One region of the Labrys sp. 22185 genome, then DNA from elsewhere that is predicted to be linked to it. Evidence: riboswitches for the same ligand, from Rfam matches in the RefSeq annotation. Region 1 holds a riboswitch; each other region holds the start of a gene.
The links. Region 1 has a riboswitch for cobalamin ahead of metE (5-methyltetrahydropteroyltriglutamate--homocysteine S-methyltransferase). Riboswitches for the same ligand answer to the same signal wherever they lie in the genome.
Positions count from the first base shown of each region.

Region 2: linked by a shared signal. The riboswitch ahead of ACTJKX_RS11570 (CbtB domain-containing protein) and the one ahead of metE (5-methyltetrahydropteroyltriglutamate--homocysteine S-methyltransferase) in region 1 are both predicted to bind cobalamin.
Region 3: linked by a shared signal. The riboswitch ahead of ACTJKX_RS19240 (DUF1636 family protein) and the one ahead of metE (5-methyltetrahydropteroyltriglutamate--homocysteine S-methyltransferase) in region 1 are both predicted to bind cobalamin.
Region 4: linked by a shared signal. The riboswitch ahead of ACTJKX_RS02450 (ABC transporter substrate-binding protein) and the one ahead of metE (5-methyltetrahydropteroyltriglutamate--homocysteine S-methyltransferase) in region 1 are both predicted to bind cobalamin.

Region 1 covers NZ_JBQEPH010000008.1:220,974-228,096, forward strand. Annotated here, with positions in the region: gene ACTJKX_RS17945 (NAD(P)-dependent oxidoreductase) at 1-860, shown strand, start outside; gene ACTJKX_RS17950 (porin) at 933-2,108, opposite strand; gene ACTJKX_RS17955 (fumarate hydratase) at 2,474-4,114, opposite strand; cobalamin riboswitch at 4,426-4,623, shown strand; gene metE (5-methyltetrahydropteroyltriglutamate--homocysteine S-methyltransferase) at 4,889-7,123, shown strand, end outside.
Region 2 covers NZ_JBQEPH010000004.1:341,654-348,776, forward strand. Annotated here, with positions in the region: gene cobT (cobaltochelatase subunit CobT) at 1-1,044, opposite strand, end outside; gene cobS (cobaltochelatase subunit CobS) at 1,041-2,042, opposite strand; gene ACTJKX_RS11560 (J domain-containing protein) at 2,104-2,700, opposite strand; gene ACTJKX_RS11565 (CbtA family protein) at 3,171-3,941, opposite strand; gene ACTJKX_RS11570 (CbtB domain-containing protein) at 3,960-4,172, opposite strand; cobalamin riboswitch at 4,203-4,349, opposite strand; gene ACTJKX_RS11575 (histidine phosphatase family protein) at 4,387-4,941, shown strand; gene ACTJKX_RS11580 (UDP-glucose dehydrogenase family protein) at 5,059-6,375, shown strand; gene ACTJKX_RS11585 (efflux RND transporter periplasmic adaptor subunit) at 6,819-7,123, shown strand, end outside.
Region 3 covers NZ_JBQEPH010000009.1:168,878-176,000, forward strand. Annotated here, with positions in the region: gene cobN (cobaltochelatase subunit CobN) at 1-2,191, opposite strand, end outside; gene cobW (cobalamin biosynthesis protein CobW) at 2,191-3,225, opposite strand; gene ACTJKX_RS19240 (DUF1636 family protein) at 3,222-3,605, opposite strand; cobalamin riboswitch at 3,714-3,930, opposite strand; gene ACTJKX_RS19245 (hypothetical protein) at 4,026-4,391, shown strand; gene ACTJKX_RS19250 ((2Fe-2S)-binding protein) at 4,583-5,038, shown strand; gene ACTJKX_RS19255 (molybdopterin cofactor-binding domain-containing protein) at 5,043-7,123, shown strand, end outside.
Region 4 covers NZ_JBQEPH010000001.1:533,759-540,881, reverse strand. Annotated here, with positions in the region: gene tal (transaldolase) at 1-618, opposite strand, end outside; gene ACTJKX_RS02465 (class I SAM-dependent methyltransferase) at 852-1,631, opposite strand; gene ACTJKX_RS02460 (ABC transporter ATP-binding protein) at 1,666-2,469, opposite strand; gene ACTJKX_RS02455 (FecCD family ABC transporter permease) at 2,466-3,488, opposite strand; gene ACTJKX_RS02450 (ABC transporter substrate-binding protein) at 3,490-4,533, opposite strand; cobalamin riboswitch at 4,726-4,955, opposite strand; gene ACTJKX_RS02445 (CobW family GTP-binding protein) at 5,027-5,995, opposite strand; gene recQ (DNA helicase RecQ) at 6,277-7,123, shown strand, end outside.

The DNA.
Region 1 (7,123 bases):
TGGCCAAGAACATCGTGGAGAAGGGCTATGCGCTGACGGTGATGGGGCATCGCAACAGAGCGCCGGTGGAGGATCTCGTGGCGCGCGGCGCAAAGGAAGCCAAGACCCCGCGCGAGATCGGCGCCGCTTCCAGCATCGTCTTTCTGTGCGTCACCGGTTCGCGGCAGGTCGAAGCACTGATACGGGGTCCCGACGGGCTCAAGGCCGGCCTGAAGCCGGGCTCCGTCGTCGTCGACTGCTCGACTTCCGATCCGAACTCGACCCTGGCGCTCGCTGCCGAACTCGCCGAAGCCGGCATCGACTATGCCGATGCCCCGCTCGGCCGCACGCCGAAGGAGGCGTGGGAAGGCACGCTCGACACCATGGTCGGCGCCAGCGACGCCCTGTTCGAGCGCCTAAAGCCGGTGATATCGACCTGGGCCGGACGCATCGTGCATATCGGCGGCACGGGCGACGGCCATCGCATGAAGCTGCTCAACAACTTCGTGTCGCTGGGCTATGCCGCCCTCTATGCGGAGGCCCTCGCCTTGTCGCAGAAGGTCGGTATCACGCCCAAGCGTTTCGACAGCGTCATTCGCGGCGGGCGCATGGATTGCGGCTTCTACCAGACCTTCTCGCGCTGGGTGCTGGAGGGTGACGAGAACGCCCACAAATTCACCATCGCCAATGCCTTCAAGGACCTGACCTATCTGGAGGCGATGGCGGATGCGGCCGGGCTGGTCAATCCGATCGGCAATGCGGTGAAGAACTCGTTCGGCGTGGCGATGGCCGCCGGCGGCGCCGAGCGCTACGTGCCGATGCTCACCGACTATATCGGCCGCCTGAACGGCACCGATCTCGTCCCGGCCAACCAGAACTGACCGGACACCAGATGCGGAACGCCGCGCTCCTTCGTGAGCGCGGCGTTCATGTTTCCATCTGTATAAACCAGGTCAGAAGGTACGGCGTAAGCGCACGCCGGCACCGACAGCGTCAACCGTCTTGCTGTTCAGCCCTTCCGGGTCCTTGTTCTGGTACCAGACTTCGGCACCGGCGATGAAGCCCTTGACCACGGTGTAGTTCACCTGACCGCCAACGACATAGTAGTTGAAATTGTCGGTGATATTGGACGCGATGCGCGGTGCGTCGAAGTGCAGATAGCCGCCGAACAGGATGGCTTGCAGGTTCTTGGTCACGTTGAGACCGGCCTCGCCCTGCACGGCAAAGCCCTTGGCGCTATCGAGATCATGGATCGCGCCGTTGGTTATGTAGGCGTCCGTGCCTCCAAAACCCAGGGTGGACGAGCCGTTCGGCTGGGAACCACCGACGCCGAGATATTTCACCGCTCCGTCCGCGTAACTCGCTTCGGCTGCGATGTAGGCGCCCTCGATAACCGGTAGGTTGACGTTGCCGCCAACACCGATCGAATAGCCATATTTCGTACTGTAGCCGGCCGTTGCGCTGCGATTCTGATGAAGGGCGCCCATCACCTGGAAACGGCCCCACCCGTTCTTGTTGTCGTCATAGCCGATGACGCCGACGATATCCGGCATCTGAGCACCGCCGACACCACCGGCAACCGTGACGCCGTTGACCACGACATTGTTTCCGTAGACCGAGGCATTGGCACGGTGATCGCGGCCGTCTTCGATCGACAGGGTGGCGTAGGCCTTGTCGAACTGCGCCGTATAGCTGATCAGGTTGCGTCGGCCCTGCTCGCCGAAATAGGGCGCGAAGAACTCGGCCTGATAATTGGGGTCGTAGAAGGCATAGGGCGACCAGGCGTAACCGGCCGTCAGGCCGCCGAACTGCAGATAGGCCTGGCGCACCTGGAAGGTGTCATGCGTGGCCGCCCCCGCATTCGACTCGGCCTGGAGTTCGAAGAAGGAGCGCAGCATGCCCCAGTCGGTCTGGGTGCGCGCATCGAAGCGGATGCGGGCGTTGGTCCGGAACTGCGTCTGGCTGATGTTGCGCTTGCCCGTTGCATTGCTGGGCGCCTGCGCAAACCAATAGTCGGCCCGGATCTGGCCGCTGATCTTCAGGCAGGTGTCGGTGCCCGGAATATAGAAGAAGCCCGGACCAAACGCCGTACATACCTTCACATATTCGACAGCCTCGCCCTTGCTCATCGGCAAGTCCGCGGCAGAAGCCGCAACAATGCTAAGAAATCCGGCGCCGGCACCGAGTAAAATTGCACGAATAGACATGGAAATACCCCGATCTCATAAGTCGACCCTTTCAAAAGGGCCTCTCTCTTCGGCAAGCCGGCAAAGCAATATTGGGCATACCGAAGAGGCGCGGTCGTTGTGCACCGCGATATCGAAGCTTTCCTCCCAGGCGAGACATTACACAATGTTAAGGTGAGTCACCGTTCTGACACAAAAGGGCTTTGTCCATGACAGTTGCGAATTCGCAACAGCACGCAAGACGTGCATGAAAAAGGCCCCTCCCTTTTCAGGAAGAGGCCTCGCCGAAAAAGTGGGGATGAGTGAACTCAACCGAGGTTGAGTTCCTTGAAGAAGTCGTTGCCCTTGTCGTCGATGACGATGAAGGCCGGGAAGTCCTCGACCTCGATGCGCCAGACCGCCTCCATGCCGAGTTCGGGATATTCGAGCACCTCGACCTTCTTGATGCAGTCCTGGGCGAGGCGCGCGGCCGGGCCGCCGATCGAGCCGAGATAGAAGCCGCCATGCTTGGCGCAGGCCTCGCGGACCTGGGCGGAGCGGTTGCCCTTGGCCAGCATCACCATCGAGCCGCCCGCCGCCTGGAACTGGTCGACATAGCTGTCCATGCGCCCGGCCGTGGTGGGGCCGAAGGAACCGGAAGCATAGCCGGCCGGCGTCTTGGCCGGGCCGGCATAGTAGACCGGGTGGTTCTTGAGGTAGTCGGGCAGCCCTCCCCCCGCTTCCAGACGTTCGCGCAGCTTGGAATGGGCGAGGTCACGGGCCACGATGATGGGCCCCGTCAGCGACACACGCGTCTTCACCGGATGGCGCGACAGGGTCTCCAGGATATTGGACATCGGCTGGTTGAGATCGATCTTCACCACCGCTCCGCCGAGCTTGCTCTCGTCGATCTCGGGCAGGAAGCGCGCCGGATTGTGCTCGAGCTCTTCCAAGAAGACGCCGTCGCGGGTGATCTTGCCCATGGCCTGGCGGTCGGCCGAGCAGGAAACGCCGAGCCCGATCGGCAGGCTGGCGCCGTGGCGAGGCAGGCGGATGACGCGGACGTCGTGGCAGAAATACTTGCCGCCGAACTGGGCGCCGACCCCAAGCGACTGGGTGAGCTTGTGCACTTCCTTCTCGAGCTCGAGGTCGCGGAAGGCATGGCCGAGTTCGGAGCCCTCGGTGGGCAGGCTGTCGAGATAGCGCGCCGAGGCCAGCTTCACCGCCTTCAGCGTGAGTTCGGCGGAGGTGCCGCCGATCACCACGGCCAGATGATAGGGCGGGCAGGCCGCGGTGCCGAGCGTGAGGATCTTTTCCTTCAGGAAGGCGATCAGGCGGTCCTTGGACAGGATCGAGGGCGTGGCCTGGTAGAGGAAGGTCTTGTTGGCCGAGCCGCCGCCCTTGGCGACGAAGAGGAACTTGTAGGCCTCCTCCCCTTCCGCGGAAATGTCGATCTGCGCCGGCAGATTGGTCTTGGTGTTCTTCTCCTCGAACATCGACAGCGGCGCCAGCTGCGAATAGCGCAGGTTCTTCTTCTCATAGGCGTCGCGGATGCCTTGGGCGATGGCGCCCTCGTCCTCACCGTCAGTCCAGACCTTGCGGCCCTTCTTGGCCATCACGATCGCCGTGCCGGTATCCTGGCACATGGGCAGCACGCCGCCGGCGGCGATATTGGCATTCTTGAGGAGGTCATAGGCGACGAAGCGGTCATTGTCGGTCGCCTCGGGGTCTTCGAGGATGTTGCGCAATTGCTGGAGATGGCCGGGGCGCAGCAGGTGATTGATGTCCATGAAGGCCTGCTCGGCCAAGAGCCTGAGCGCCTCGCCATCGACCTGCAGGATCTCGCTGCCGCCGAGCTTCTCGACCCGCACGCCCTCGCTGGTCAGCTTGCGATAGGGTGTCTCGTCCGCTCCCAGGGGAAACAGCGGCACATGGGGATAGCGCGAATTGGAAGCGGAATCGGCAGGCATGGAGAGGATCTCCGGATCAGAACAGGCCAAGGCGGTGCCGGGGCGCCGCCGGTTTGGCCCTGATGTAGTCGCTTTTCGCGCCGCTGCCTACGATCAATTGGAATCGTTCCATGCTGAAGGCACCCCCGGCCATTCGTGCTTGGACCAACGAAGCACTCAGGCGGGCACTACCATAGACACCCGGCTTGTGGTTGCGATTGAAGCCGGCGAAGGCCGCCGCCAGGTCGCGATCCAGGGACACTTCACGAACGGATGACATCCCCACATAAACATGTCTTTATATCTTCTCTTGACTTCCGAGACACCTTGTCGTTTGCTGTCGTGGTCGAGGTTCTTCCATTCTCGCAATGGAAGCTAAGAGGGAAGCCGGTGCGATGCCGGCGCTGCCCCCGCAACTGTAGACGGCGAGAGCTTGCCTCATCATGCCACTGCCTGCCCCGCGCAGGTGGGAAGGCAGGCAGGTTCGGTGAGCCGTGAGCCAGGAGACCTGCCCCGACGAACGTAAACGTCCTCGGGCGGGGTGTCCCGGTGGTTGCATGACAGAGCCGGTGTCCCTGGCCGCGTCAGGCGCTCCCGTACGGCCTTTGCCCCCAGTTCTCATGGGGTCTGCCGATGTTCAAGCTTCAAACTGCCATCATGCGTTACGATGCCGTCGATCCGGCTGTCCGACGACGAATGTGTTGCGGCGTGCCCTGACCGCACGCCGCTCCTCCGCCTCGACCCATTCACTCATCGCGAACCGGGACCGCCAGAGGTCACCGGCCGGAGACACGCATGTCCATTCCCATTTCGACGCTCGGCACGCCACGCATCGGCCCACGCCGCGAACTCAAGACGGCCCTGGAGGCCTTCTGGGCCGGAAAGCAGGACGAAACCGCCCTACTCTCGACGGCAGCCCAGCTGCGCGCCAGCAACTGGGCCCGGCAGAGCCTCCTCGGCGTCACCCATATCCCCTCCAACGACTTTTCGCTCTACGACCAGGTTCTCGACATGAGTGCGACGGCCGGCGTCATTCCCCGCCACTATGGCTGGGAAGGCGGCCCCGTTCCGCTTTCGACCTATTTCGCCATGGCGCGCGGCAGCCAGGGCCGTAACGATCGCGGCCATGACGATCGCGACCATGCGGGCTGCAGCCATGGCGGCCATGGCGGCGGTGTCCCCGCTCTCGAGATGACCAAATGGTTCGACACCAACTATCACTACATGGTCCCCGAATTCCGTCGCGGCCAGGCCTTTGAACTGGCCTCGGCCAAGCCCATCGACGAATTCAGGGAGGCCGCAGCGCTCGGCTTCCACACCCATCCCGTGCTGATCGGGCCGGTGACCTATCTGCTGCTCGGCAAGAGCAAGGATACGGACCTCGATCCTCTCGCCCTTTTGCCAGGGCTCCTGCCCGTCTATGCCGAGATCCTGCGCAGGCTTGCCGCTGAGGGCGCGGACTGGGTGCAGTTCGACGAGCCCTGCCTGGTACTCGATCTCGACGAAAGGACGCGAAAGGCGCTGCGCCACGCCTATGACGTTCTCACCGGCGCCGTCTCCGATCTGAAGATCATGATCGCGACCTATTTCGGCGGCCTCGGCGACAATCTCGACCTGGCACTCGGCCTGCCCAGCGCCGGCCTGCATCTCGATCTCGTCAGGGCGCCCGCGCAGTTGCGACAGGCGGTCGAACGGGCACCGGCGGACAAGGTGCTGTCGCTGGGCGTGATCGACGGGCGCAATGTCTGGCGGAGCGACCTGACCGCCTTGCTGGATCGCATCGAGCCGGCAGTTGCAGCCCTCAGGCCCAACCGCGTCGTCCTCGCCCCGAGCTGTTCCCTGCTCCACGTTCCCTACGATATCGAGGCCGAGAGCGCGTTCGATCCCGAACTCCGCAGCTGGCTGGCCTTCGCCGTCCAGAAGATCGGCGAGCTGAAAACCTTGTCGACAGCCCTGGTCGACGGGCGGCGGGCCGTCGCTGATGAGCTCGCCCAATCGGACGCAACAGCTGCGGCCCGCCGCGTATCCGCCCGTATACACGATACTGGCGTCGCCGCCCGAATGGCCGAGCTCACACCGGCCATGGGCGAGCGGCAACATCCCTATCCGCTGCGTCGCCGGGCCCAGGAGTGGCTCGGTCTGCCGCCCTTCCCCACCACGACCATCGGCTCCTTCCCGCAGACCGGCGCCGTGCGCAAAGCGCGCGCCGACCATGCCAAGGGCCTGATCGGCGATGCCGATTATTACGACTTCCTGCGCGAGGAGACCAGGCAGGCAATCGCCTGGCAGGAGAAGATCGGCCTCGACGTGCTGGTGCATGGCGAATTCGAACGCAACGACATGGTGCAGTATTTCGGCGAGCAACTGGCCGGCTACGCCTTCACCAAGCATGGCTGGGTCCAGAGCTATGGCTCGCGCTGCGTGCGCCCGCCGATCATCTATGGCGATGTCTCGCGTCCCAGGGCCATGACGGTGGAATGGGCACGCTTCGCACAATCCCTGACCAAGCGCCCGGTCAAGGGCATGCTGACCGGACCGGTCACCATGCTGCAATGGTCCTTCGTGCGGGACGACCTCGAGCGCGAGCAGGTCTGCCGGCAGATCGCCCTCGCCTTGCGCGACGAGGTCGGCGATCTGGAACGGGCCGGTATCCGCATCATCCAGATCGACGAGCCGGCCATTCGCGAAGGCCTGCCGCTCAGGCACGCCGAAAAGGAGGCCTATCTCGCCTGGGCCGTCGCCTGTTTCCGTCTCGCCGCCTCGGGGGTCGACGATGCCACGCAGATCCATACCCATATGTGCTATTCGGAATTCAACGACATCATCCATGCCATTGGCGGCCTGGACGCGGACGTGATCTCGATCGAGACTGATCGGTCCAGAATGGAGCTGCTCGATGCATTCCGGGCCTATCGCTACCCCAACGAGATCGGGCCCGGCGTCTATGACATCCACTCTCCCCGCTGCCCCACCGTGGCTGAAATGCGCGACCTTCTTGCCAAGGCGCGGGAGCGGATCGCCGGCGACCAG
Region 2 (7,123 bases), on a different contig from region 1:
AAGCTGCTTGTCGAGATAGGCCCGCAGGCGATCGAGTTCCTCGGGGTCGCACAGATCCGCCGCCTCGACGATCTCGTCGAAGCGGGTGGTGAAGGCTTTGTAGTCGCTGGCGCGCCGCTCATTGTCGCGATGCTCGGGGGGCCGCCAGGGTTGGGCCGCCTCCTCGGCATCGCCCGTCTCGGTATCGTCCGGCAGGTCGGAGGAGGGCGATTCGGCGTCCTGCGTCTCGCCGTCCTGGGATTCCTCATCCTCGCTCTCGGTTTCCTCGAGCTTCATGGATTCGGAATCGTCCTGGACCTCGCCCTGGTTCTCCTGGTTCTCGCCTTCCTGCTCGCTCTCGGCGTCATTCTCACGGTCGTCGGAATCGTCCGTATCGGCCTGTGCTTCCTCTGACAGGCCCATATGGGTCAGGAGATCGTTCATGGCACGGGCAAAGGCGCGCTGGTTCTCGATCACGCTGTCGAGGCGGGCGAGGTCCTTGCCGGCCTTCTCTTCGATGAGAGGGCGCCACAGATCCACCAGCTTGCGCGCCGGCTCGGGCGGGGCAAGGCCGGTCAGCTTCTCGCGCACCATCAAGGCGAGGGCATCCTCGACGGGCGCTTCCTCGCGGACACGGATGTCCTCATATTTGCCGCCGCGGAAATAGCGGTCCTCGAGCATGGCGGTGAGGTTGTTGGCCACCCCGGCCATGCGGCGTGAACCGATCGACTCGCAGCGGGCCTGCTCGACGGCATCGAACACGCTGCGCGCCTGCTCGTTCTGCGGGGCGTGGCGACGATGCACTGCCGGGTCATGGCAGGCGAGACGGAGCGCCATCGCATCGGCCTGGCCGCGCACGATCGCCGCGACATGGGCGTCGAGCTTGCGCGGCGGCTCGGCCAGGCGCGCCTTGTCGGCCATCAGCAAGGGCTTTTCCGAAGCGAAGGTCACTTCGAGGTCCGGTTTGCGGGCGATGGCGCGCAAGGCCCCGGCGACGGAGCGCTTGAAGGCGTCGTTGGGAACGTCCTTGGGCTTTTCGCCGGGCTTGCGGTTCGTCGTGGTCATGATGCCGTCAATCCTGGGAGCGCGACGTTGACCGAGCTTTCGGCCAGCTCCGCCCCGAAGGCGCGCTGGTAGAACTCGGCCACGAGGCTGCGTTCGAGCTCGTCGCACTTGTTGAGGAAGGTGACTCGGAAGGCAAAGCCGATATCGTGGAAGATATTGGCGTTCTCGGCCCAGGTCAGCACCGTACGCGGCGACATCACGGTGGAGAGATCCCCATTCATGAAGGCGTTGCGGGTGAGATCGGCCACGCGTACCATCTTGTTGACGATGTCGCGGCCGTTCGGGCTCTTCTGATAGTGCTTGGCCTTGGCCAGCACGATGTCGACTTCCTTGTCATGCGGCAGATAGTTCAGCGTGGTCACGATCGACCAGCGGTCCATCTGGCCCTGGTTGATCTGCTGGGTGCCGTGATAGAGGCCGGAAGTGTCGCCCAGTCCCACCGTGTTGGTGGTGGCGAACAGGCGGAAGGCCGGGTGAGGGCGGATCACGCGCTTCTGGTCGAGCAGGGTCAGCTTGCCCGAGATTTCCAGCACGCGCTGGATCACGAACATCACGTCGGGCCGGCCGGCGTCATATTCGTCGAACACCAAAGCGATGTTGTTCTGCAGGGCCCAGGGCAGCATGCCGTCGCGGAACTCGGTGACCTGCTTGCCGTCCTTGAGGACGATGGCGTCCTTGCCGACGAGGTCGATACGCGAGACGTGGCTGTCGAGATTGATGCGCACGCAGGGCCAGTTGAGGCGGGCGGCGACCTGCTCGATATGCGTCGATTTGCCCGTGCCGTGATAGCCCGTGACCATTACGCGGCGATTGTGGGCGAAGCCCGCCAGGATCGCCAGGGTCGTCGGCTTGTCGAAAAGATAATCGGGATCGAGGTCCGGGACGTGGTCGGAGGACTGGGAATAGGCCGGTACTTCGAGATCCGTATCGAAACCAAACAGCTTTTTGGCCGAAACCATGATGTCCGGCAGATTGGCCGGTGTCGTTGCGTCAGTCATTATGCCTTCCTTGGCTGGCGCCAGGGCGGCGCAGCCGACAATCCTCTTCTTATGCGTCGCTTCAGCAGAGCCCGGCGCTACGCAGCGTATTATAGGCCTGGATGATCCCGCGCAATTTATCTTCGCTGGATCGGTCCCCGCCATTGGCATCGGGATGGAGACGTTTGACCAGCGTCTTGTAGCGCGCCTTGATTTCCGGGCCGCTGGCCGTTTCCGGCAGATCGAGCGCGTCGAGGGCCTTGCGCTCCAGCAATTTCAGCCGCCGTCTCTCGGGTTCGGGCGTCCCTTGCGGGCGGCGGAAGCCGTGATCCTCGTCGAAGAAACCGAAGCCGTCATGGATCTCGGGGCCGGGTTGCGGCCCTTCGCCGCGCTTCTTGGCCCAGGGATTGACCCCCATCGTCCAGGTCGGGCGATGGCCGGTGGCGGCATCGCGCTGATAGGCGCTCACCGAGTCGTCCGGCAGGCCGGCGAAATAATTGTAGGTCTTGTTGTAGTCGCGCACATGTTCCAGGCAAAAATGCCAGAACTGGCCTTCGCGGTTGCGCCCCTTGGGCGCGCGAAATTCGCCGGCGTTCCGACAACCGGCATGTTCGCATAGCCGTACGCTCGCCGGCTGGACCTCTTCGGCCCTTGGGCGCACCCGGATGCGATCAAACAAGGGCGAGTCCAGATCCATAATGACACACTATGCGAGGGTGAACACAAATGGGCAAGCGCGAGCTTGGACGCAAGAGCGTTTTGTAACTTGAACGAAGCACATCAAATCGCAAAAACGCTTCAGCCAATCCATGGGAATGGCTTGGAACCAGAAAGCGAGAGCAACCAAGCGTTCATAGCTGAGCACGCTTTGCCCTGGGGTTAATCAAGGCGAAATGCCGCTGCAGAATTTGAAATATGGGGTCCGCTGACCCGAAAAAGAAAGAGGCCGCCCAAATGGCGGCCCAAGTCTTAGGGAGGAAACGCCCAAGGAGGGCAGTGGGGGAGCGCAAAGGCGCATCCGCCACGCCCCTAAAGTGATCCTCATCGGTTCATTTCGCAAGTGCGAAATGAAATAAATTTTGAAAACCGGCCTGAAATCGGGCCAGTGTTGTAAAAATGCGACGTTTGACGCGGTTGACCGGCCTCTTTTCAGCGGCGAGCGGGGGCCTGCAGCAGTTTCTGTGCTGCAATGCCGAAGGCGATCCCCAGCGTCGCCCACAGCACGGCATGGATGCCGAGTGAGGCGATACGGAACTTCCACAACACCGTGGCCGAAAAATCAGCCGGGATGTCGTTGACCGTTGGCAAGATCTGCATGGCCACCACCATCACCACCAGATAGGCTGCCGCCCCCACGAGGTTGGCGTTCCAGCGGCCGAGGCTGGCGGCGAGCCGGTTCGCGGTGCCCAGCGCCGCCGCCATCGTCACGAGGGACAGCAGGATCAAGCCGAAATAGAAGGCGGTGCGCAGGCCGATCGTGTCGGGATTGCCGACGGCCGGTGGATTGGCGGGATATTTAATCTGCGGCACCACCATGATGGCGGCAAAGCCGATGACGGCGATCAATCCGGCGGTTGCGCGCGGGCTGAGGCTGCCGATCCGGCCCTGCGCGAAGGCAAAGATCAGGGCGAAGATGCCGCCGAGCGCTGCGCCATAGACGACCATGCCTGTGACGAGCCCGTAGCTGGCCTGGACCGGCCGGCTGACCGGCTCTTCCTCGTGTTCATGGGCTGCGGTCGTCTGCGCAGCGCCGGGAGCCGGCGCAGCTGTCGGAGCGGGCGCCGGCTCGGATGCGTGGCTTTCCTCGAAAGCGATGGCTGCGTCGACCTGGGGTTCACCGAACACCCAGGCGAAGCCAGACGCAAACAGTCCGGCCAGGATGCCGATCAGCATCCCCCGGATCAAAAGCGATCTAACCATGTCGTGTGTCCAAGCGCCCTAGTGGCAGGGGAAGCCGAGCAGATGGCGAGCGTCATGCACGAATTCGTGGATGTAGACGCCGGGAATAAGCGAGGTTGCGCCCTGTTCGGCGCCGACGAAATAGATGGCGAGCACGGCCAGGAGCACGGTGAAGAGCGCCCAGGGCAGGATCTCGCGGACCGGGATGGCGATCGGCTGCTGGGCGACGGGTGCCAGAGTTGCGGTGGTCATGAAAAGCTCCTTGGGATTACGCGTCCCGTTACGAGTCATGCTGCCTTGGAAGAGGTCTGACTTCCGGATTGACGCCGCAGCGCCGCCGTTCACAGTGGCGCGACCGTGCCGGAATTCCACCGGCTTCCCACCCTTGGCAAAGCTCTTCCATAAGAGCCCAAGTCACGGATATGTCAATATTCCGGAAGCGACTTTATCTTGGGGAAATGCCTTCATGACGCCACGCCTGACCCTGCTGTGCCATGGCGCGACGCCCACACTGCGTGCGGCGGGGTTTCCGCTCGACGAGGCGCTCGACGCAAGGGGGGCACAGGCGGCCCGGGACCTGCAGTGGCGTTTTGCCAAGGCGACCCGCATCCTGAGCAGTCCGGCGCTCAGGGCCCGCCAGACGGCGCAGGCCCTCGGCTTCGAACCCGAGATCAACGAGGCACTGCGCGAATGCGACCATGGCCGCTGGTCGGGGCTTGGCCTGGAGGCGGTGGCCGCCGCCGAGCCCGAAGCGCTTGGGGCGTGGCTGACCGATCCGCAGGCCTGCCCGCATGGCGGAGAGAGCATTGCGGCCCTGATCGCGCGGGTCGGCGCCTGGCTCGATGGCGAGCGGTTCGAGGGCTTCACGCTGGCCGTTACCCATGCCTCGGTGTTGCGCGCGGCGATCATTCATGCCCTCGGCAGCGAGCCTCGTTCCTTCTGGCGCATCGAGGCCGCTCCGCTGGCGCGCGCCGATCTCAGGCCTTCTGCCCGCGGCTGGTCGCTGCGGCTGGAGACATAGAGGCGCTCCGGCTGGGCCTTCCCGCAGTGCTGCTTTTCCTTTTTCGTCATTGGCATGTCGCCGGGCCTTTTGTAGACACGCCTCTGACGGGTTAGTCGCCCAAACAGGATTGATGTCATGCGCGTTGCAATGATCGGTACGGGTTATGTCGGCCTGGTGACGGGGGCGTGCCTCGCCGATTTCGGCCATGTCGTCACCTGCGTCGACAAGGATCCGGCCAAGATCGAGGGCCTGCTGGCCGGCCGCATGCCGATCTACGAGCCGGGCCTGGAGGATCTGGTGGCGCGCAATGTGCGCGAGAAGCGCCTGTCCTTCACCACCGAGCTCGCCCCCGCCGTGCGCGATGCAGCCGTGGTGTTCCTGGCCGTCGGCACGCCCTCGCGCCGCGGCGACGGCCATGCGGACCTGTCCTATGTCTATGGCGCGGTACGCGAGATCGCCGCGGCGGTCGAGGGCTTCACGGTGGTGGTGACCAAGTCGACCGTGCCGGTCGGCACTGGGGACGAGGTCGAGCGGCTGATCCGCGAGGTCCGGCCCGACGCCGATGTCCGCGTGGTCTCAAACCCCGAATTCCTACGCGAAGGGGCGGCGATCGAGGATTTCAAGCGCCCCGACCGCATCGTGGTCGGCACCGAGGACGAACGGGCCAAGGAGGTGATGGCCGAGGTCTATCGCCCGCTCCATCTCAACCAGGGGCCGCTGCTGTTCACGGCCCGGCGCACCTCCGAACTGATCAAATATGCCGCCAACGCCTTCCTGGCGACCAAGGTCACCTTCATCAACGAAATCGCGGATCTGTGCGAGAAGGCCGGTGCCAACGTGCAGGAGGTGGCGCGCGGCATCGGCCTCGACAACCGCATCGGCTCCAAATTCCTGCATGCCGGGCCGGGCTTCGGCGGCTCGTGCTTTCCCAAGGATACGCTGGCACTCCTGCGCACCGGCCAGGAGCATGGCGTGCCCCTGCGCATCGTGGAAGCGGTGGTCGGCGTCAACGATGCCCGCAAGGCGGCGATGGCCCGCCGCGTCATCGCGGCCCTCGACGGCAATATCGCCGGCAAGACGGTGGCCCTGCTCGGCCTTGCCTTCAAGCCGAACACCGACGACATGCGCGACAGCCCCTCGATCCCGATCGTGCTCGCCTTGCAGGACAAGGGAGCCAAGGTTCGTGCCTATGATCCCCAGGCGATGGAGGAGGCCCACAAGGTTCTGAGCGATGTCGGCTATCGCTCCAGTGCCTATGACTGTCTCGATGGTGCCGATGTCGCGGTGATCGTCACCGAATGGGACGAGTTCCGGGCGCTCGACCTCGAGCGGGTCAAGAACCTGCTCACGCAGCCGGTGATCGTGGACCTGCGCAACATCTACCGGCTCGAAGACATGAAGCGGCACGGCTTCCGCTATGAGAGCATCGGGCGCGAGGGGACGGCGCCCTGAGCTGACGACATTCCCGCATATTTGCGCAAACCGGCGCAGGCGCGGCGCTGCTGGCTTCAGAAGCCAGCGAGAGGGCCTCGCCTCGTTTCTGAGGTGAAGCCGGCACCGCCGGTTCGCACCGATCGGAATGTAGCCAAGCGGGTGTCAAGCACGGGCGCGAGAAATGACGGTGCTGTTGCGGATTTGCACCAAGTCCCAACTCATGGTTGCAGGGCGTCGATCTTGATTGGATCAAAGCGCTAAGAATTATCATACTATAAGGCTCACACGGCGATTCGACCGCGATTCCGGCCGGTGGAGCGCTGAACAGGATCTCCGACCCTGCCCTGGCGGCGCAGGCTGGGAAATCCTGCAAAATTTCCAGACGCCAGCTCCAGTGCCCGCGACAAGGCCATTAGCCATGCGGGTGGCTTGGCTGAGGCGCGTTGCTTGCGAGGATGTTCATGTCGAGGTTGCGTCGCAGAATGGGTCGGCTGGCCGCCGGCGTGCTGGCATTGGCGGCCTTCGAGGGGACGGGTGCTGCGCTCGCCCAGCAAATGCCGGCCATGCCGGTCACGGTGGCCAACCCGGTCGCCCGCAAGATCACCGAATCGGTCGAATTCACCGGTCGCTTCCAGGCCTGGCCGCAGGTGAACATCACCTCACGCGTCACCGGCTATCTCGACAAGTCGAGCTTCGTGGAAGGTTCCCTCGTCAAGGAGGGCGACGTGCTGTTTGCGATCGATCCGCGCCCGTTCCAGGCCGCAGT
Region 3 (7,123 bases), on a different contig from region 1:
GGTCGCTCTCCTCCGGCCGACGTCCGAACACATGCAGGCCATCGCGGATCTGCAATTCCTTGACGTCGCACAGGAAGGCATCGAGGCGCGCCAGCGTCTCGTCCTCATCGAGGCCGGGTGCGATGCCACATTCGGCGGTGAGGCCGGTCTCCATGGCCCGCTCGATGATCTCACGCCTGAGATAGGTCATGCGGCGCTGATCGAGGCCATCGGCGCTGGCATATTCGTCGATCAGGCGCTCGACCTCAATGGCGCCGCCGGAAAGGCCCGCCTCTCGCAGGGGTGGGGTGAGATGGCCGATGGTGACAGCCCCGAGCCGGCGCTTGGCCTGCGCCGCCTCGCCGGGATTGTTGACGATGAAGGGATAGAGCACCGGCACGGCTCCGGCGGCCAGCTCCGGAAAACACTGGGCGGAGAGCGCGGCCGCCTTACCGGGCAGCCATTCGAGCGTGCCATGGGTGCCGAGATGGATCATCGCATCGATGCCGAAAGCCTGGCGCAGCCACAGATAGAAGGCGAGATAGGCATGGCGCGGCGGCAGATCGGGCGAGTGGTGGTCGCCCTTGCGGTCAAGGGCCGAGCCGCGGTCCGGCTGCACCGCCACCGCGACATGGCCGCAGAGATGGCCGGCAAAGCGGAAGGCGCCGTCGCTGCAAAGGGGGTCGGCCGAGGGATCGCCCCATTGGGCCGCGAGCCTGTCGCGGAGGGCGGCAGGTAGGGTGTCGAGCCAGGCGGAATAGGCTGAGAGCGGGAGGGAAAGCGCCTTACCCTCCCCTGGAGGGGGAGCGTCGGACCGCAGGTTCGGGGTGGGGTGGGAATCACAACGGTCGAGGCAGTCACCCCACCCCGACGCTATGCGTCGACCCTCCCCCTCCAGGGGAGGGTATGACCGGCCCAACAACTCCAGCAGATCGGCACCGCTTTCCGGCAGGTCCCCCACCGCATAGCCCTCGTCGCGGAGCCGCTCCAGGATCGCCAGGGCCGAGGCGGGCGCATCGAGGCCGACGGCGTGGGCGAGACGGCCATCCGCGCCCGGATAGTTGGAGAGGATCAGGCCAAGCCTGCGCTCCGCCCGCGCCTTGGCGCCGAGCCGAGCCCAGGCAGCGGCCTTGGCGGCCACTGCGGCGATGCGCTCGTCATGGGGGGCATGGGCGAGGCGGGTGAAGGCGCCCTCCTCGCGTTCGGCCTTGAAGGAGATCACGCCGGCCGAAAGGCGGCCGTCGAGCTCCGGCAGTGCGACATGCATGGCAAGGTCGCTGGCCGACATCCCGCGGGTCGAGGCCTCCCAGGCCTCCTGCGCCGAGGAAGAGGTGATCACCTGCAGGACCGGACAACCGGCCACGTCGAGCGGCGAGGCACCGTCGTCGTCCAGGGCAGAAAAGGCGGTGGCATTGAGGATCACCGCCGGCTTGAGTTCCCTAAGCTGTCGGCGCACCCACTGCGTCGTCTCCCCGTCCTTGAGCGAACCGACATAAAGCGCCGTGGCGGCGAGCCCCTCGGCATCGAGCGCACGCGCCAGGGCTTCGATGGGGGCGGTGTCAGCGGAGAGCAGGATGGAGCGGTAGAAGAGGATGACGGCCTTCCCCGGGACCGCAGGCGTCTCGCCTGCTCTTCGTCCCTCTGGCGAGCGCGGTGTTTCCAAGAGCAGGCGAGACGCCTGCGGTCCCAGGAACACCCCGTATTTCGGCACGGTCACCGGTGCTTCCGGTTCGCCGAAATCGAGACCGCCCAGCCTGGCGGCATAGAGCAGGGACGCCCGGGCGTTTTGCGGACCGCCTTCACGCCAGTATTGGGCGAGCCGATCCAGCGCCTCCTGCGGCACGGTAGAGAGCTGAGACAGGCGCCCGTCGGGCCTGTCGTCACCGGGAATGAGGGCGAGCGCGATGCCGTAGGTGCGCGCCGCCGCCGCCAGTTCCTCCACGCCATAGCGCCAATAATCGAGGCCACCGAGCAGGCGTACCACGATCGCCTTGGCATGGCGGGCCGTCTGATCGATGTAGAGGTCGACGGACATCGGATGGCGCAGCTTCTGCAGCGGCGCCAGGCGCAAATCGTCGAGGCCGGAAGCGGCTGCCAGGGCAAGGTCGCTGTCGGTCAGCGAGGCAAACACGATCGCGCCGGGTGCCTGACCCAGATCGACGGCGGCCTCGCTGGCATCGAGCGAACGCGTATCGGCCGGCAGCAGATGCATCAGCCCTCCAGCGTCTTGCGGATGCCGGCCTGGTCGATGCCCTTCTCGCCGATGATGACGAGGCGGCTCGAACGCGTTTCCTCCGGCGCCCAGGCGCGGTCGAAATGCTGCGAGAAACGGGCGCCGACGCCCTGGACCAGCATGCGCATCGGCTTGCCGTCGACGGCGACGAAACCCTTGATGCGCAGGATATCGTGTTCCTCGGCCGCCGCCTTCAGCTTACGCACCAGGGCGTCGGCGTCGAGGACGGCCGGCAGGTCGACGATGAAGGTGTCGAAATCGTCGTGGTCGTGTTCGGCCTCGTGATCGTGGTGGGAGGGACGCGCCTCCAGATCATTCTCGGCCGCTGCCCCGAGCCCGAGCAGCACGGCGGCATCGATGCGGCCCTCGGAGGTGCGCACCACCTTGACGGCACGCGGCACGGTCTTCTCGATATCCTTCTCCACGCTGTCGGCCTCGCCGGCTGAGAGGAGATCAGCCTTGTTGAGCACGACGAGGTCGGCGCAGAGGAGCTGGTCCTCATAGACCTCCTCGAGCGGATTGTCGTGGTCGAGGGAGGCATCGCCCTCGGCCTGGCGCTTCAATTCCTCCGGATCATCGGCGAAGCGGCCGGCTGCGACCGCGGCACCGTCGACCACGGCGATGACGCCGTCGACGGTGACGCGCGAGCGGATCGCCGGCCAGTTGAAGGCCTTGACCAGCGGCTTGGGCAGAGCGAGGCCGGAGGTCTCGATCACGATGTGCTCGGGTGCGTTCGGACGCGCCAGCAGCGTCTCCAGAGCCGGCACGAAATCGTCGGCCACCGTGCAGCAGATGCAGCCATTGGCGAGTTCGACGATGGCGTCTTCCGGGCAGCTCTCGATGCCGCAGGACTTCAGAATGTCGCCATCGACGCCGACATCGCCGAATTCATTGACGATCAGCGCCAGCCTGCGGCCATTGGCGGTGGCGAGCAGGTTGCGGATCAGCGTCGTCTTGCCGGCCCCGAGAAAGCCGGTGACGATGGTGCAGGGAACCTTGGTGTGCGCGTTCATTCGGCGGCGTCCTTGAGGGTTGATAGGGGTGGGATGCGCGCGATCATGCTGCGCTTGAAGACGTCCGGACGGCCGCGCCAGGGCATCAGGCCGTCGGTGGAATGGGCCAGCAGCCCGATGCCGGTGAGAATGTCGGGGCCGCTCTCGGCGGTGAGGTCGCCGAAGACATAGGTCCAGCTACCGGGCGCCGACAAAGCCACCGTGCAGGAGCGCTTGCAATTGCCCAGGCACTCGACAGGTTGCAGCTCGACGCTTTCGGGCAGCATGCCGGCGAGCGCATCGCGCAACCGGGCGCCCTGGCGCGGCGCCTCGGGGTCATCGCCCTCGCGCCTGCAGGTCACGCAGACGAGCAGCCGGACTGGGAGAGTTGTTTCTGGCATCGGCCCTGTTCATCGCCGCCGGAGCGGATGGAGGGCGCGGGACCGACGGCATGGCCGGCGATCGTCCGGGTAGACGGAACCGGCCTCCGAGGCGCCCCGCCCGGACCGGTGACAGCAGTGCGACCGGCAGGTCTCCTGGCTCGCAGCTCATCGCCTCCCGCCGCCTTCCCGGTCACCCAGTGGCCTCAAGGCGGGACGCTCGCCGCTTACAGTTGCGGGGGCAGCCGCGGCTTTGGCATCCAAGGCAGCCGTCGACCGGCCTCCTCTTATCCGCACCGCATTCCCTCTTCTCTCTTAACGAGAGACCGATCGTGGCTGACATAAGGGGTGCGCGGACAGGCTTGTCAATGTTCCCGCTTCCAAAGGAGGCGCAAAATCCGGCATAAAGGGCAGCAACGTCGCCGCACCAACGAGATTGCCATGCCCGAAGAGAAGCCGCCGGCACCGCCGCCCGAGCCGCAAAAGATCGACGTCATCTTCCGCGGCGGTTCGGTGACGGCTATCGGCGTCGTGCTCGCCTTCTCGCTCGGCTTCCTCAACAACTGGGCCTCGCAGCCGGGAACCTGGATCCCGGAAGACCTGGCAGCCGTCTTTCTCATCGGGGGCGGCATCGTCTTCCAGGTCTGGGCGCTGGCGGGCATGCTCTCGCCCACTTCACTGGAGGGACCGGTCTATCGCCGCATCGTGCGCACCTTCATGATCGGCCTTATCCTCGTCTCGGTCGGCGTTCTTGTCGCCATCGCCGGCGACGCGCTCGGCTACAGCCGGATCTGGTTCAAGCAATAGTCGGGCCTTCCGAACGGGCGGCGACGTTTCTCGATCGTTTCCAGCCTGCACAAACTCTCACGTCTGCGTTACCCGTCACCCCGGCGCCATGATTGCCGCCACAATTTGGCCTTCCCGCAATCGCCCACCAGAAGGCCGACGCCGATGGGCCCGGTTCTTCTGCCCGGCATCAGCCGCTGGAAGGCCTGCCCATGGTTGCCATCACCGTCAATTCGACCACCCACCAGCTCGACATCGAGCCCGAGACCCCTTTGCTCTGGGTCCTGCGCGATGAACTCGGCCTCACCGGCACCAAGTTCGGCTGCGGCATCGCCCAATGCGGCGCCTGCACCGTCCATGTGAACGGCGCCGCCATCCGTTCCTGCCAGACCCAGATCGGTGACGTCGACGGCGCCACCATCACCACGATCGAGGGCCTGTCGGCGGACGGCAAGCATCCGGTGCAGCAAGCCTGGCTGGCCGAGGACGTGCCGCAATGCGGCTATTGCCAGTCGGGCCAGATCATGGCCGCCGTCGCCTTCCTGAAGGACACGCCAGCGCCCACCGACGCGGATATCGACAACGGCATCACCAATATCTGTCGCTGCGGCACCTATCCGCGCATCCGCGCCGCCATCCACCGCGCCGCCGAACTGATGAAGGGGTGAGGCCATGAACGCGATCGACCGCACCTCCGCCGCGCTGAGCCGGCGCAGCTTTCTCGCCATCGGCCTCTCGGCCGCCGGCGGCCTGATGATCGGCGGGTTCATCCCCGATGCCGCCCACGCTCTGACCATTGCCGACCAGCCCTGGGGCGGGACGGCTACGGACGGCGAGATCAACGCCTGGATCCTGATCGAGCCCGATGACACCGTGATCATCCGTGTGGCGCAATCGGAAATGGGCGAAGGCATCTTCACGGCCCTGCCGATGATCGTCGCCGAGGAACTCGGCTGCGACTGGGCCAGGGTGAGGCCCGAATACGCCTCGGCCAGCCGGAACCTGCGCGAGAACACCGTCTACAAGCGCATGGGCACCGGCGGTTCCGGCGCCGTGCGCCGCTCCCGCGAATTCCTGCAGGTGGCCGGCGCCAATGCCCGCGAAAGGCTGGTGCAGGCCGCCGCTACGCGCTGGCAGGTGCCGGCCGAAAGCTGCAGCGTCGATGCCGGCAAGGTGCTGCACCGGGCCAGCAATCGCAGCCTGCGCTTCGGCGAGCTTGCCGGCGAGGCCGCCAAGGTCACGCTGGCCAAGGAGCCGGCGATCAAGACGCCCGAGCAGTTCACGCTGATCGGCAAGCCGCTGGCGCGCCTGGATACGCCGCCCAAGCTGACGGGCGCGGCGAAGTTCGGCATCGATATCCGCCTGCCCGACATGGTCTATGCCGCCGTGGTGACCTGTCCCGTCTTCGGCGGCCGCGTGAAATCCCATGACGAAAGCGCCGTCAAGGGCCGCCGCGGCATCCTGGCCGTGGTGCCGATCGAGGGCGGCCTCGCCGTGGTGGCCGACCGGTTCTGGCGCGCCAAGGAAGCGGCGCTCGCCTTGCCGGTGATCTGGGAGGAGGGTCCGGCTGCCGAAACGGACAGCAAGCGCTTCGACGCCGACTATGTCGCCGCGCTCGACGGCCCCGCTGTCACGGCGCACAAAGAAGGCGACGTCGACACCGCCCTCGCCCGCGGCAAGCGTGTCGACGCTCTCTACCAGGCGCCGCACCTGGCCCACGCCCCGATGGAACCGCTCAACTGCACCGCCCATGTCCATGACGGCAAGGTCGAGGTCTGGATGGGCACGCAGAACCCCGACATGGCGCTCCAGCTTGCCGCTAAGGCAGCCGGCGTGGCCCCCTCCCAGGTCGAGATCCACAATTGCTTCCTCGGCGGCGGCTTCGGCCGACGCGCCGTCAACGACGAACTCGTGCAGGCCGTGACCGTGTCGAAAGCGGTAGGCAAGCCGGTCAAGCTGGTGTGGACGCGCGAGGAGGACATGCGCCACGACCGCTATCGCCCCCAGGCGGCCATCCGCTTCCAGGCCTCCCTTGGCGATGACGGCCTGCCGGCGGCCATCCATGTTCGCACGGCCGTCGGCTCCATCCAGCGCTCGCTCGGCTGGGGCAAGGTGGAGAACGGCGTCGAGCCCTCCGCCGTCGAGGGCCTCGCCAACATGCCCTACCGCTCCGGCGCGGCCCAGATCGACTGCATCCTCAAGAACACCCATGTGCCGGTGATGTTCTGGCGTTCGGTCGGCTCGTCACAGAATGCCTTCGCCCTGGAGAGCTTCATCGACGAAATGGCGGTGGCAGCCGGCCAGGATCCCTACCGCTTCAGGCGCCAGCTGCTCGAAGGCAAGCCTGACTTTCTCGCCGTGCTCGATACGCTGGCTGAGAAGAGCGACTGGGGCAAGCCGCTGCCCAAGGGCCAGGGACGCGGCATCGCCATCCACGAATCCTTCGGCACCATCGTCGGCGAGGTGGTGGAACTCGCCGTCAGTCCCCAGGGTGAAGTGAAGGTGCAGCGCGTGGTGGCGGCCGTCGATTGCGGCCATGTCGTCAATCCGCTCACCGTGGAGATGCAGATCGAGAGCGCGGTCGTCTATGGCCTGTCGGCCGCCCTGTTTGGGGAGATCACCATCGAGAAGGGCGCGGTGGTGCAAGGCAATTTCGACGACTACCAGGTCGCCCGCCTCGCCGATACGCCTCCGATCGAGACCCATCTGGTGCTCAGCGGCGGCAAGAAATGGGGCGGCATCGGCGAGCCCGG
Region 4 (7,123 bases), on a different contig from region 1:
GCGAACCGACAGCACGCCCGGATCCTCTTCCGGGGTGAAGGTGCGGCCGTCATTCTTCACGTGCCAATCGAGGATGCGGCCGACGAAGGGCGAGATCAGGAACACGCCGGCATCGCCGCAAGCCACGGCCTGCGCCTTTGAGAACAACAGGGTCAGGTTGCAGTCGATGCCTTCCTTCTGCAGCACCTCGGCGGCACGGATGCCTTCCCAGGTCGAGGCGATCTTGATCAGAATGCGGTCGCGCTCGATGCCGCGCGACTTGTAGTCGGCGATGATGGCATGCGCCTTGGCAATGGTCGCCTGCGTATCGAAGGAGAGGTCGGCGTCGACTTCGGTCGAAACGCGCCCGGGAACGAGCTTGGTGAGTTCCGCACCGAAGGAAACGGCGAGGCGATCGGCGATGGCTGCGACGACGCCGTCCTTGCCGCCACCCTGCTTGCTGCCCCAGCTCACGGCTTCCGCGATCAAATGGTCATAGGCCGGCATTTCGGCTGCCTTGAGCAGCAGGCTCGGATTGGTGGTGCAGTCCACCGGCTTGAGCGCCTTGATCGAGTCGATATCGCCGGTATCGGCGACCACGACCGTCATGGCACGCAATTGTTCGAGTTTCGAAGCCATATGTTACGTCCTTGTTCACAGAGCTTGTTAGCGTCCCGTCACGGACCATAGACCCCAGCCCCGGCGGCGTCATCAGTTATCATGCCTGTTTTTCTGCCTCGCCATCGGAGCGGGCAAGAGAGCACGGTGCGGCAGACATTTGCCGCCTCGAACATGCCTCGGATGATCCTCCAGGCTGCTTATCAAGATATGGCTCCGTTGCCGGGAGATACAAGGCGACTGCGGTACGCGGATCACTTGCGGCAGCAGATGATGAAGCGCTGGTAGAGATAGGTGCGCAGCCGGTTGCGCAGATTCGCCCGGCGCCTCTGGGCGGCGGCTATCGGCCGATGCGAGGAGACCACGACATCCCTGAAACCGGCCTGCTCCAGGAGCAGCAGGAGATCGGTGCTCCGCAGTCCCCGGCCAAAAGGCAGCCGCTCCATGATGCGGGCATGGCGTTCGCCCATCGCGCCATCATAGTAGGGATCGGCGCCACCGAGGCGATCGATCAGGGCGATGAGCCTGGACGCCATGCGTCCGGTCCTGGTCGGTCTCGCCCAATCCCCGTCGAAGAACAGCAATCTGCCACCCGGCTTCAGCACGCGATGCCAATCGGCGAAGGCCTTCTGCGGCTCGGTCAGCGTCCAGACCAGATGCCGGCAGACGACGGCATCATAGGCGCCTTCCGGTTCCATGGTGTTTTCGGCGTCGCCGAGCCGGAAGCGCAGGCGCTGTCGCCCGGCATGCTTGCGCCGGGCGACAGCCAGCATCGCCTCGGAAAAATCCAGGGCCGTGACCTCGTGGCCGAGCGCCAGCAGCAGCTTGGTGATCTCGCCCGTGCCGCAGGCGAGGTCGAGAACCCGGCGCGGATCGCTGCCGAGATGATCGCGGATCGCCGCAGCCCAGGCCTCGAATTCCGGACCTTCGGGAATGTGATGCCCGAAGGCGCGGTCGAAGGTTTCCGACCGCCCCGACCAGTAATCGCGGATCTCTTCCTTGAGATCGTAATTCGCGGTGCCGGTGCTGGTCATCTGACGGTTCTCTCCATCTGTTGGCGGATGCGGGTCATGACGCCGCCGCGATCCAGCCCGCCCGCGGTGCCGGAAGATCCGGATGCCGATAGCGAATGAAGCAGCCTCCCGCGCCGTCGCGAACGATTTCGGCGGCGACACCGAAGACCGACTGGATGCGCGCCGCCGTCAGCACCTCGGACGGAGGACCGATCGCCTCGATCCGTCCCGCCTGCATCAGGGCAATGCGGTCGCAGAACATCGCCGCGTGGTTGAGGTCATGCAGGGCCGCCACCACGGTGAGGTTCTGACGGTGCACCAGATGCAAAAGGCCGATCTGGTGGCCGATATCGAGATGATTGGTGGGCTCGTCGAGAAGCAGGATCTCCGGCTGCTGCGCCAGGGCACGAGCGATGTGGAGGCGCTGGCGTTCCCCACCGGAGAGCGTGTGCCACAGGCGACCGGCAAGGGCGGTCATCGCCACCTCCTCGAGCGCGAGGTCGACGATGGCATCGTCCTGGTTCGACCAGGGCGTGAAGGCCCCCAGATGCGGTGTTCGCCCAAGCTCCACGGCCTGGCGGGCGGTAATGCGCTCGGCCGTCTCGGCCTGCTGTTCGACCAGGGCGATGCGGCGTGCGACTTCGCGGCGAGCGAGGCCATGGAGCGGCTGGCCCGAGAGAAGCACCTGCCCCCCCTGCGGACGGCGAATGCCGGCCAGCAGGGACATCAGGCTGGTCTTGCCCGAACCGTTCGGGCCGATGATGCCGAGCAACTCGCCCGGACGGACCTCCAGCGATACTCCGTGCAGGATCGAGACCCCACCAGCCGACCAGGACAGATCGTGGGCCGACAGGCTCATGCCGTCGCCTTTCTTTGGCTGAGGATGAGAGCGAAAGCCGGCGCACCGACCAGAGCCGTGATCACGCCGATCGGCAGAACCTGGCCGGGGATGATGATGCGGGACAGAATGTCGGCGATGATCATGAAGACGGCGCCGATCAAGGCGCTGGCCGGCAGCAGGCGCCCATGGCGCACGCCCACAACCATCCGCGCCGCATGGGGGATCACCAGCCCGACGAAGCCGATCGATCCGACGATACTGACCATCACGGCCGTCATCATCGCCGCAACACCGACGAGCACGACATAGGCGCGCCGGACGGAGATGCCGAGGGACGCCGCCGATTCCGTGCCGAAGGTGAAGGCATCGAGCGCGCGGGCATGCCACAGGCAGACCAGCAGCCCTACGGCCGTGACCGGCAGCGCCAGCCAGACGTCGGGCCAGCGTACACCCGAGAGATTGCCCAGCAACCAGAACATGATGCCGCGCGCCTGTTCGGCATTGGCCGCCTTGGTAACGATGAAGGAGGTCAGGGCATTGAAGAGCTGGGATCCGGCGACCCCGGCCAGGATCACCGCGCCGGTGCCGCGGCCCGAGCGCATCGCCAGCAAGGCGACGAAGCCGAAGGCCGTCAGCGCACCGAGAAAGGCGCCGGCGGGCAGGCTCAGGACCCCTGCCCCGAGGCCGAGGATGACGACCCCGACCGCTCCCGTCGATGCCCCGGCCGAGATGCCGAGGACATAGGGGTCGGCCAGGACGTTGCGCAGCAGCGACTGCAGCACGACGCCCGACAGCGCCAGGGCCGCGCCGCAGCAGGCCGCGACGACCGCGCGGCTCAGCCGGTAGTTCCACACGATGCCTTCATCGATGCGATCCAGACCATAGCCGGCGCCCCACAGGCGATTGGCGGCCGTCTTGGCGACGACGTCCATCGGAATGGCCGTCTCGCCAATGGCGGCGCCCAGCCAGAGGGCCAGCACGAGCACCGCCAGCGCCAGCATCCCGATCGCCAGTAATCGTGTGACGGGGCGATTCATCTCAGCGCTTCAGGCCGAAACGCTGGATGGCATCGGCGAGCATCTCGATGCCCTCGACGACGCGCACGCTCGGCTGCATCGCCTGCACGTCCATCTCCACGACATGGCCCTGCTTGACCGCCGGCATCAGGCTTGCCACCGGATCGGTCTTGAGAAAGTTGAGCTTCACGGCGATGTCGTCGGCCGGATAGCGGCGACGATCCATCCGGCCGGCGACGATGATGGTCGGATCGGCCTTGGCGATGGTCTCCCAGCCGACGCTCGGCCACTCCTCCTCGCTCTCCACGACGTTCCGCACACCCAACGCCGACATGATATAGCCCGGCACGCTGTTCTTGCCGGCCATATAGGGATCGACGTCGACCTTGGCGCTCGAGAACCAGAAGGCGGCGGAGACCTTGCCATCGCCGGCCGCGATCTTGCGGCGGGCGGCTTCCTCACGCGCCTTTAGCTCGGCGACGACTTTCGCCCCGCGCTCCTGCACGTCGAAGATCTCGGCAAGCTCGGTGATCTCCCGATAGACCAGATCCATGGTGAAGAGGGTGCCGCGCGTGCCATCGCCGCCGCTGGAATTGTCCTTGCCAACGCAATCGGCGGGCGAAACATAGGTCGGGATGCCAAGTTCCTCGAACTGCTCGGGCTTGCCGACAATACCGCTGGGCCCGACATGCCATTGGAACTGCGCCGTCACAAGATCCGGCTTCCTGGCGATCACGCTTTCGAAGCTCGGATCATTGTCGGCCAGACGCGGAATTTTGGCATTGGCCGCTTCATAGCCGGGCAATACAGGGCCGAACCACACCGCCGTGCCGACGACCTTGTCGGCCAGGCCGAGGAGATAGAGAACCTCCGTGCTGCTCTGGCCGACGGAAACGGTGTGCTGCGGCGCATGCTCGAAGGTGACGGTGCGGCCGCAATTGGTGAGCTTGAGGGGATATTTCGTTGCCTGCGCAGCCGCCGGATCGATACCCAGCGCCAAGCCGAAGCTGGCCGCAAGCATGACGGCGAAGCTGGACCAGCGGGCCTTGCTCGTTGAAAGGATCATGACGTTCTCTCGTTTCGCGATAGGGGAAGCAGCGGTCTTCAGCACCAGCCGAATACCGTGAGGTTTCCTCAGGCCAGACCGTGGCAAAGGACGTGAGCGTGCGAAGCGGAGGGAACAGGCGGGCAAGCGCCCGAAACGTCGGGAAGAAACGTCACATTGTCTCCTGTTCCGGGCATCCCCGCCCGTGACATGGGATTGATCGAGATGACGGCAGGTTTCCTGGCTCGCGGATAAAGGCCTTGCATCTGCCTTCCCATGGGAGACCCACAGTGGCATGGCGCCTTTCGCGCCACGGGGATGCTTGGCAATCCGCCTACAGTTGCGGGGGCAGCCACGGCATGGGCTTTTAGAAAGCCGAACCGTGTTCCCTATTACTCCCGACGGACTTGCATCCGACGGGAACCGTCACCGCACAGTTATCGGGGCGTCACGACCGCGGTCAAGCGAATATGCAAAGCGAACGGCCCCTGATGCCGTGCCCTGCCTTCCCGCGTCAGGCCCGACAGGCCAGGAAGCCCTGTTCGATCACGTCCTTCGGCAGGTTGCGGCCGATGAAGACCAGGCGGCTTCGGCGCTCCTCCTCCGGCTTCCAGGCACGCTGATGATCGCCTTCGAGCAGCATGTGCACGCCCTGCACGACGAAGCGCTGCGGATCGCCATCGAAGGCGACGATGCCCTTCAGGCGCAGCATGTCCGTGCCGAACTGTTGCACGATCATGTTGAGCCAGGGCATGAATTTGCCGGGATCGAGCGGCTCCTGGGACACGAGAGCGAAGCTGCCGACATGATCGTCATGGTCGTGGTCATGGAAACCCTCGAGGAAATCAGGCTCGGCTTCGAGGATACGGTCGAGGTCGAACGCGCCGCGGCCGAGCACCTTGTCGAGCGCGATGTCGCAACGCCGGGTCTCGTGGAGAGTGGCGGTGGGATTGATGCGACGGATCCGCTTCACCACCCGATCGAGTTCCTCTGCCGTGACCAGATCGATCTTGTTGAGGAGGATCGTGTCGGCGAAGGCAAGCTGCTCCTGCGCCTCATGCGCCGTCTCGATCTCGCCGAGCAAATGCCGGGCGTCGACCACGGTGACGATGGAGTCGAGCTGGGTCTTGGCGCGCACATCGTCATCGACGAAGAACGTCTGGGCAACCGGTGCGGGATCGGCCAGCCCGGTCGTCTCGATCAGGATGGCATCGAAGCGGTCGCGCCGACGCATCAGGCCCTCGATGATGCGAATGAGGTCGCCGCGCACCGTGCAGCAGATACAGCCATTGTTCATCTCGAAGATTTCCTCGTCGGTATCCACGACAAGGTCATTGTCGATGCCGACTTCGCCGAACTCATTGACGATGACCGCATATTTCCTGCCGTGGCTCTCGGTCAGGATACGGTTGAGAAGCGTGGTCTTGCCTGCCCCGAGATAGCCGGTGAGGACGGTGACGGGTGTCTGCGGCGCGGGCTGCATGATGTCGGAATTCCTTGATCCGTTGCGGATGCCCCACAGCATGTCGCTGCCGAGAGGCCTCATTGAATTTTGATTTATATGAAACGTTATAACATAACTATCGCAATCGCAAGCGAGCTCTCACCATCGTCACCCCAGCAATCGCCACGCAGGTGGGCAGAGGCTTGCTGGCATTCTCGACCGTGATCATTCCACCGGATTTGTCTGCCAGCAGAGGAAATCCATGCGGGAAATTTTCGAATCACGGCCCTTGTCGGGTAAGCCTCACGCTTCACCCTGCAATGGAATCAGGCACCAAGGTGCATCCTGCCGGCATGACCCTCTCCTCTCCGCGAGATCCTCTCGCCATCCTCAATAGCGTGTTCGGCTACGCCGCCTTTCGCGGCCAGCAGGAGGCGGTGGTGCGCCATGTCACCGGAGGGGGCGATGCGGTGGTGCTGTTCCCGACGGGAGCCGGCAAGTCGCTGTGCTACCAGATCCCGGCTCTGTGCCGGCGCGGCGTCGGCATCGTGGTCTCGCCGCTGATCGCGCTGATGCGCGACCAGGTCGAGGCACTCAAGCAGGCCGGCGTGCGGGCGGCGCCGCTCAACTCCTCCCTGTCGCGCGAGGAGGCCTACAAGGTCCGCCGTTCCCTGATGGACGGCAAGCTCGACCTCCTCTACGTCGCACCGGAGCGCGTGGCGACGCAAGGTTTCCAGGCCCTGATCGCCGATGCCGACATCGCGCTCTTCGCCATCGACGAGGCCCATTGCGTCAGCCAATGGGGCCACGACTTCCGGCCTGAATATCGCGAGCTCGGCGGCCTCGCCGCGTCCTTCCCCGGCGTGCCGCGCATCGCCCTCACCGCCACGGCCGATCCGGTCACCCGTGCCGACATCATCGAGCGGCTCGGCCTCAACCAGGCCGAGGTCTTCGCCACCAGCTTCGACCGGCCCAACATCAGCTACGCCATCGTCGAGCGCGACAATGCCCGCCGGCAATTGCTGGCCTTTCTGGCCGGGCACAAAGGCAATAGCGGTATCGTCTACTGCCTGTCGCGCGCCAAGGTCGAGGAGACGGCGCAATGGCTGAACGAGCAGGATATCCGCGCCTTGCCCTATCATGCCGGCCTGGAAGCGGCTGTTCGCA